2 regions of the Peribacillus sp. YIM B13477 genome follow, and region 2 is predicted to be linked to the other one. Evidence: riboswitches for the same ligand, from Rfam matches in the RefSeq annotation. Region 2 holds a riboswitch; the other holds the start of a gene.
What was found. A riboswitch is a leader RNA that binds a small molecule or an ion and turns the genes downstream of it on or off. The one in region 2 is predicted to bind lysine.

Region 1 (4,526 bases), on a different contig from region 2:
CAGTATCCAAATGATATTTAGTAAACCGCCAAGCCACTTTCCAAAAAGTCGTTTCTGTATGCCTATTAAGTCCATATCGTGCCGATTTAATAGCTTGTACATACCCCAAATACTCAATGAAAAGACTACACCACTTATAATGACCGCCATCCAAGCATCATGGCCAGCAGATTGAATAATTATCCTTTGAAATCCCAGGACCCCTACACCCACTTGAATTTTAACGATTAAAAAAAAGACTAGAAATGGCGAGATTTGATCACTTTTATCGTTCATGTAAGAAACCTCCACTCTCACTTACTCTTTAGATTCCTCCTTGGGTTCTAACCGAACGGTGTCTTCCGTCTGAACCTCAATTGGACGTTTAGCCTGAAGAAAAAATGGTAAACGAATCAAGGCATCCCGCATATCATAAATCCTTGGCGGATATAACGGTTCAAGAAATGGCCTCCCTAAGGAAGTTATCCTCAGTAAATGCACAAGCAAAAAACAAAAACTGATAGCTATACCCAATAATCCTAAAAAATAAGCCATGAGTAGGAGAGGAAATCGAATTAAGCGAATGGTATTACCCATTTGATAAACAGGTGTAGTAAAAGAACCAAGAGCCGACAATGCAACAAGAATTAATAATACGTTACTCGTCAGCCCTGCTTCAACAGATGCCGTCCCAATTACAATACCACCTACGATACCTATTGTTTGACCTACTTTAGTCGGCAGTCTAGCTCCTGCCTCCCTGAGAAGTTCGATGGCTAATTCCAAGATTAATGCTTCTAAAATCGGTGGAAATGGAATACCGCTACGAGAAATCACAAGCGTACTGACTAAATCCTTTGGGATCAACTCATAATGATAAGTGAGAACTGCGACATATATGGGGGTCATTAGGATGGAAAACAATACAGCAAAAAAAACGAATAAGCCTAAAGAATGAGGCAATCGTCCAGTTGAGAAAATAATCTTCGAATGCCGCAAAGTATTCAAAGAATGTGGAGGGCCCAAGTAAGCCATGTGGAGCTCCATCCACCAAGATCACTACTTTGCCTTCTCCTAGTACCGCAGCCAATCGATCAGGTCGTTCCGTATCGATAAATTGAGGAAAAGGAGAATTTTTATTATCTTCAATCATTTGTGAAATATAGGAGCTATCAATTATTTGGTTGACCCTTAAATCAGATATGCGCTGTATGACGGTTTCTACATTCTCCTTATTTGCAATTCCTTCTATATGAATCACAGCTACTCTTGTTTTGGATAACTTCCCAACAATAATTTCTTCAACAGCAAGTTCTGCAATTGGAAGCCGTTTTCGGATTAAATATAAATTCGTATCAAGTGATTCGACCAGTGCCTCTTTCGGACCGACAACACTGAACTCTACCTCTGGCAGTGTAACTTGCCTCGAAGTGTTATTTACTGCTTTAACTAAAACTGCCTGATCAGATTTATTTAATGTTATGGCTATATAACCCATTAACAGCTGACTTTGTAGTTCAGCAGGATTTTTTGTAAAAACAAGCCCCTCTATCGGCAAGTTATGTACAAGCTCCTCCAGAGTTGAAGAATTTGTATGTAAAAAAGGAAGGAGGTCTCTATGCATTATATCTTTATCAATTAATGTATCGAAAAAAGATACACAGTATATTTCATTTTCAAAATTGAGTGTAAAGCTTGTGAAGTCCTTGGACTTTTGCAGATGTTCGAGTACATCAGTGAAGTCTGTAGATTTATGATTTTCTTGCTTTTTAAAGAATGAATATCTTTTCAACAGACTCCACTCCTTTGATTGTAAGATATGGATATTATTAACGAATGGTAGGATTTTATACGCACGAATACTTAGTTAAATTACCGATTAAAATTAGCGGCCAACTGTAATTTGAGTTTTAATCGGATAAATGAAAAGGAATCATAAAAGGGGGGTTGTATTTTCTACTACTCCCTCGTCCATTGAATATTTGTTCAGCTTATAACGAATAAAGATGAATCCACCCTAATACTCTAACCATTCCCATAGATTTCTAGCATTCTTAAAAAACTTCATAATTAGGCTTGCAACAGAATGGATTCCCTGTTATATTACAATCAATTAAATATTTTCTTACTTCAAATTTTTTGAAGTGAGGATAGAGGAGCAAAGACCATTAGTACACATTTTGAGGAGAATGAGATCCTATGACTATTGTGGAAAGGGGAATTTGCCGAAGCGGAAAGAATCTCATGTTCTTGAAGCTGGTTCTGCTATTGAATAAATACAGGACTGTCATATAGGAAACTATATGGAGGGCTATCTTATGCGCGGAAACATTTTTTGGTAAATATTGTTTCTAATGCAGCAGCGAATCCTCGTTGTTGCTTTTTTGCGTTTACTCCTGAATGGCCCTAACCACCTCTGAATATTTTTAAAAATTATACTAAAGGGTGTGAAGTTATGAATTTTGGCCAAGTTTTAACCGCAATGGTTACCCCGTTCAATCATAATGAAGAGGTTGATTTTAATGCTACGAGAACTTTAGTAAACTATTTAATTGCTAATGGTTCTGATGGATTGGTAATAGCCGGTACAACTGGAGAGTCCCCTACATTAACTCAAGAAGAGAAAGTGGATTTATTCAAATTTGTTGTAGAAGTTGTTGATGGAAGAGTTCCAGTCATAGCTGGAACTGGCTCAAATAACACGAGGGCTTCCATCAGCTTGACAAGGCAAGCGGAGGCAGCAGGAGTCGACGGAATCATGCTCGTTACCCCATACTATAACAAGCCGTCTCAAGAAGGATTATTTCAGCACTTTAGCGCTATAGCCCATTCAACATCATTACCGGTAATGCTTTATAATATTCCAGGACGAAGTGTTGTAAACATGTCAGTGGAGACGATTGTCAGCCTCTCAAAAATCAACAATATCGTGGCAGTAAAAGAAGCAAGCGGTGACTTGGATGCCATGGTACAAATCATAAGCAAAACAACTAGTGATTTTACTTTGTACAGCGGCGATGATGGGTTGACATTACCGGTTTTAGCCATCGGTGGAACAGGCGTCGTTTCGGTTTCTTCACACATAATTGGTAATGAAATGCAAGAAATGATCAATAGCTTTAAAAATGGTGATGTCCTTGGCGCTGCCGCTGCACATCGTACCCTTCTTCCAATCATGAAAGCATTATTTGCCGCACCAAGCCCGGGACCAGTAAAATCAGCATTAAATATGCGGGGGTTACATGTTGGAGGCGTCCGCTTACCATTGGTCCCGTTAAACGATGAAGAAGAAAGAGCACTGCAAATAGTTCTACAGCCTAGTAACGCAGAAGCCATTTTATTAAATAAATAAAACTAATGATTCTGGAGAAATTTTAAAAAGCAGTGCATACTCGAAAGAAATGCACTGTTTTTTTATCCATGTACGACTCAGGTGGAAGAATTTATACTATATATAAAGAATCAATAAGGAGAGAGCCAATGGGGGGTACACACAAACCAAACATTCTTGTATTTAGTCCTATTCAGACAGAGGTCGATGCTTATGCTGATCATATTCGGAATAGTGGGTTTATATCGGTAAAGACAGCGAAAACTTTGGAGGAAGCAGAAAAATATTTACCCGGCACTGAAGTTATTTTGGGATGGAATTTCCCGACGCAATTACTATGTAAACCAGTTGCCTCATCTGTTCGCTGGTTTCAATCAATGGGAGCCGGGGTCAATGATTTGATTGCAGACAAATCAATACCTCAAAACATTACAATAACTCGAATTATTGACCAATTTGGTGCTTACATCTCTGAATATGTGTTTTCGTTTCTCTTGGACATCGTGAAAGACGGTCCTCGGATGAGACAATCGCAATTGGAGCGGAGATGGGATCCTTTCATTTCTGAAACTCTAAAGGGGAAAACAATCGGGGTGGCTGGACTTGGATCGATTGGCGCTGAACTTGTACGTAAAGCCCGGGCATTTGATATGAATGTGCATGGGTTAAGCTTTAGTGGAAAACAAGCAACACTCGTGGATCTCCACTTTACTCCAGATCAATGGGGTGAATTTGTAAGAGATCTGGATTATTTGGTCCTGACCCTTCCTTTAACGGATTCCACTTATCATATCATTAACCAGGAACTTCTTTTAGCTATGAAACCCAACGCTTACCTTATCAACGTTGGCCGCGGAGCATTGATAGATGAAGGGGATTTACTATCTGTCATGCGAGCAGGACATCTACAGGGAGCAGTCCTCGATGTATTTGAGACAGAACCGCTGCCAAAAGAACATGCCTTCTGGTCCATGCCGAATGTGTTTGTCACTTCTCACCTGTCAGGACCAAGTACGATTAACGAAGTGAGCAGCTTTTTCATAGAAAATTTAAGTCGATTTTCAAGTGAACAACCATTAAGTGGAATGGTAGATCGGAACCGAGGGTATTAAACCCGATTAGAATTGTTGTTATTTGCTTGCAATTAAATATTTATTGAAAAGGCCGCATTCTTCAACGGAGGAATGCTGCCTACAAACTAAAAGTGAATAATTTG
Region 2 (4,526 bases):
GTCACATCTTTCGATCCATATTCCGATAATGTATTGATCCCTTGGAGCCCTCTTACGTCCAGGCCATATGACTGCCCGTAGTACCCAAAAGCATCATGTGCCGTAACGAGCACCCGTTGGTCTTCTGGCACTTTATCGATTTCCTCATGGACATATTTATCAAGTTCCTCCAATTGCACAACGTACTCCTCATAATTTTCACGATACTCCGCTTCATTGTCCGGGTCCTTGGCAATCAATTCTTTCTTAACTGCCTCCGCCGCAACGATCCAAAGCTTTACATCAAACCATACGTGGGGATCATGCTCAGATGCACCCACTTTGCGAAGTTGGTTCTCCTTGAAGTCTTCCGTTACGGCAATCGTCGGTTTATCCTTGCTCATCATTTCAAATATATCCGTCATTTTCCCTTCAAGATGCAGTCCGTTATAAAAAATCATATCAGCCGAATCCAATGTCTTCACATCACCCTGCGTCGCTTTATATAGATGGGGGTCGACTCCCGGTCCCATTAAACTTGTGACCTCGACATGTTTACCGCCGATATTCTCAACCAAATCCCCAATCATTCCCGTTGTTGTAACGACATCCAACTTGCCATTGCCATTATCACTTTCGGCCGTATCATTGCCGCACCCCGTTAAAACCAGCAATGCAGCAAGCACGCCTCCAATAGATTTAAGAAAACCCATCCATATTCCCTCCCTTTTTCATCTTTCTAAAATAGTTTGCCATGTGCAAAACTAAGTGTAAATTTTTTTACATTGTCGTAAATGCTAAAAAGTTTCCTCTACACAACTTATTTTATACTATACACAAATATACAAAAAAAGTGCAACTATTTTTAAACATTTCAAAAAGGCGAATGACTTTTACACACAGCAAAAACTGTCAGGAAGCTCCACTAGGCAGCTTCTGACAGTCAGTCATTCCGTATGATGAAATTATATTTATATTGTGGAGTTTTACTGGTGAACATAACTAGGGGGAGCTATTTCTGGACGACGTGAAATTCACGAGTAAACGCGGTTTCCACGCGTAAAGTCGCGGACTTCTTGACGGGCATTGCCACTCATTTCTCCTGTTTCAAGGAAATGGCCAAGTACGCAAATCCCAATTCGATTCCGCAAAGCAAAAACAGGGTGATTAAAGTTTGGAACATCTTGATTTCCTCCTCCTCTAAGACTTAGACCAATCTTAAAGGATGAAACCAATACCATAACAAGACCCTATTTCAAGAAATCTTCAGCAGTCCCCACTGTTCCCTTGCCCTGAAATGGGTTTCATACAGTACAATATAAAAAAAGAAAAACGGTGATACCATGACAAATATTAAAGAAATAGCTCAATGTGCTGGTGTATCTGTCTCAACAGTGTCTCGTGTATTGAATGATCATCCTTATGTAAGCCCCGATAAAAGAAAGAGCGTCCTAGAAGCGATCAATCGTTTGAATTATACGAGAAACATCAACGCGATCCATCTTTCAAAAGGGAAAACCAACCTTATCGGCGTCATCATCCCCTTCAACAATCACCCATATTACGGGGCAATCGTTAACGGAATCACAAAACAGGCAAATGCAATCGGCTGTCATATCGTCATCTTTCAAACAAATTATGACAGGGAGAAAGAGATCCAGGCTTTTAATATGCTGCAAATGAAGCAGCTCGATGGCATTATCGTTTGTTCAAGGATTTCGGAAATGAAAATCCTCTTGGATTATCAAAAATACGGACCGATTATTTTATGTGAAGATACCGCCCAGGCTGAATTCTCATCCATCAGCATTGATCATTATGCAGCTTTCTCCTGTGCCCTTGAGTACGTGATTACTAAAGGATATAAGAAAATCGGATACAGCCTCGGCCGTAAAAAGAGCAGAAACAGTTCCCATCGTACAAAGGCCTTTAACGATATCATGAGTAAACATCAATTGATAAACAATAAAGAATGGCTGTTTGAAGGCAGTTATCATATCAAAGACGGTGAACAATTGTTTCAGGAATGGAATTCGATGATGGATAAACCTGAAGCCATCATCATCACGAATGATGACACGGCGGCGGGCTTCATTCTTACCGCTAAGAAATCGGGTATAAGGGTACCGGAAGATGTGGCCATTCTCGGCTTCAATAATGATAGCCTTGGCGAAATGCTCGACATCACGACCATTTCCTTACCGCTGGAATGGATCGGGAAAATGGCAGTGGATCTCTTTGAGAATCCTGAAGAGGTCAAACATGTAAAACTGGACTATGCCCTAATAAAAAGAAAAACCGTTTAGTTATCAGGATGTGCTATATTTTAATATATCGTCACTTGATTCTTCCTTACTGCCATCATTCATTAACTAGGAAAAAATAACCACATAAAATAATCATTGCGATATCCCAGAAGTTATTTTATAATTTTGATATAGTAAAGTTTACTCAATTACTAGCAATCTATTAGCGATTGCATGAAATTCATGAGTACAGTCGTACGACGTCACCTACAAACTGACGCCAACGATTTTAGAAAATTGAATACTTCCTCATTTACCGATGAGTTAGAGGCTGCATCTTATAAAAGTAAAACGGACGAGATTCTGGAAAATTAAAGACTCCGTTTGAAAGGATAAGTTGCCGAAGTTAGGGTATATTCCATGTATATTCTCGCTGGCGGTGTTACCGAACAGGAACACCACTGTCACGTTTTTTCAAAAAAGCGTGGGGAGCTATCTTCGGAAGGATAAACGGGTTTATTATAAACAGCCGTCGATCTTTTTCGACTGCTGTTTTTTTATTTTTCGTTCCCTTCCAATAAAAAGGAGTGTAACATCAATTGTCAAATTCACAATCAGCATCAAGCCCTACTGAATTGAAAAGGAGCCTGAAAGCGCGTCATTTAATGATGATTTCATTAGGTGGAACGATTGGAACAGGTTTATTTTTAGCAAGTGGCGGTGCCATTCATTCAGCCGGTCCCGGCGGTGCCTTGGTGGCATACGCGGTCATCGGCATCATGGTTTATTACTTAATGACAAGTCTTGCAGAAATGGCGGCGTTCATGCCAGTGGCCGGTTCGTTCCGTGTCTATGCATCCAAATTCGTCGATCCGTCTTTCGGTTTTGCGATTGGTTGGAACTACTGGTATAACTGGGCAATCACCATTGCCGCCGAATTGGCAGCCGTTGTCTTAATTATGAAGTTCTGGTTCCCTGATAGCCCTTCATTTATCTGGAGTGCCATTGCGTTAATCACTATGTTTCTTATCAATTACATGTCAGTTAAAGGTTTCGGGGAAACAGAATTCTGGTTTGCCATGATCAAGGTCGTGACAGTCGTCATTTTCTTGATTACGGGTGTTCTGATCATTCTTGGAATCATGGGTGGGAAAGACCCAATCGGTTTTTCCAATTTCACAATGGGCGAAGGTCCCTTTAACGGAGGGTTCTTCACGATTCTAGGCGTATTCATGGCTGCCGGCTTTTCATTCCAAGGTACGGAATTGCTTGGAGTGACTGCTGGTGAAAGTGAAGATCCAGAAAAAAATATCCCTAAAGCAATCAGATCCGTTTTCTGGCGCATCCTCTTGTTCTATATCCTTGCAATTTTCGTTATTGGAATGATCATTCCGTTTACGGATTCACGTTTATTGAGTCAAGATGTTGCCGTAAGTCCATTCACGCTTGTATTTGAACGGGCCGGCCTTGCATTTGCTGCATCCATCATGAACGCGATCATTTTATCATCCGTACTCTCTGCCGGTAACTCTGGCATGTATGCTTCAACCCGTATGTTATGGGACTTGGCACGTGATGGGAAAGCACCGAAATTCCTAGGCAAGTTAGATAAAAGAGGAGTGCCCGTGAATGCACTTATCGTGACTTCCTTAGTTGGCTGCGTTGCATTCTTAGCTTCATTTTTCGGGGACGGCGTCGTTTATATCTGGTTATTGAACGCTTCAGGCATGGCAGGATTCGTCACTTGGGTAGGGATTGCGATTGCCCATTATCGGTTCCGCAAAGCTTATGCAGCTCAAGGCCTTGATATGAATGCTTTACCATTCCGGGCAAAAGGCTTCCCATTCGGACCTATATTCGCGCTTGTCCTTTGTATTATCATTATCATCGGACAAGGCTATCAAGCGTTCAGCAGCGATGGGATCGACTGGAATTCAATGTTCGTTTCCTACATTGGCTTGATTCTATTTTTCGTCCTATGGTTCGGTTATAAAATTAAGCATAAAACGAAAATCATTCCGCTCGAGGAATGTGACCTTAAATCAAAATAATACGCAAAGGACCTGTTCTTCCCTAACCTGAGAAGGACAGGTCCTTTTTTCATTTCAAATGATAAACACGGCATTCATATGGTTGCAGGGGTTTGCTGGAGATTCCTTCTTCCTCCTGACCATAATTGCCGATCAGCTTTGTGGCAGAATATGCATGCAGCTCTTCAGGCAAAGTATAAGCGGCCTGCTCTTCTTTAAAGTTGCATAGCACCAATAGCTTCTCTTCCTCAAACGATCTCGTGTACGCAAA

Region 1: another riboswitch for lysine. It lies ahead of dapA (4-hydroxy-tetrahydrodipicolinate synthase); the one in region 2 lies ahead of ACFX4H_RS18235 (amino acid permease).

Annotation. Positions count from the first base shown of each region.
Region 1 covers NZ_JBHZPD010000004.1:249,914-254,439, reverse strand. Annotated here, with positions in the region: gene ACFX4H_RS15155 (GerAB/ArcD/ProY family transporter) at 1-276, opposite strand, end outside; partial or broken gene ACFX4H_RS15150 (spore germination protein) at 298-1,774, opposite strand; lysine riboswitch at 2,123-2,301, shown strand; gene dapA (4-hydroxy-tetrahydrodipicolinate synthase) at 2,435-3,331, shown strand; gene ACFX4H_RS15140 (D-2-hydroxyacid dehydrogenase) at 3,460-4,422, shown strand.
Region 2 covers NZ_JBHZPD010000006.1:118,343-122,868, reverse strand. Annotated here, with positions in the region: gene ACFX4H_RS18245 (metal ABC transporter solute-binding protein, Zn/Mn family) at 1-692, opposite strand, end outside; gene ACFX4H_RS18240 (LacI family DNA-binding transcriptional regulator) at 1,323-2,285, shown strand; lysine riboswitch at 2,543-2,728, shown strand; gene ACFX4H_RS18235 (amino acid permease) at 2,825-4,276, shown strand; gene ACFX4H_RS18230 (glycoside hydrolase family 13 protein) at 4,326-4,526, opposite strand, start outside.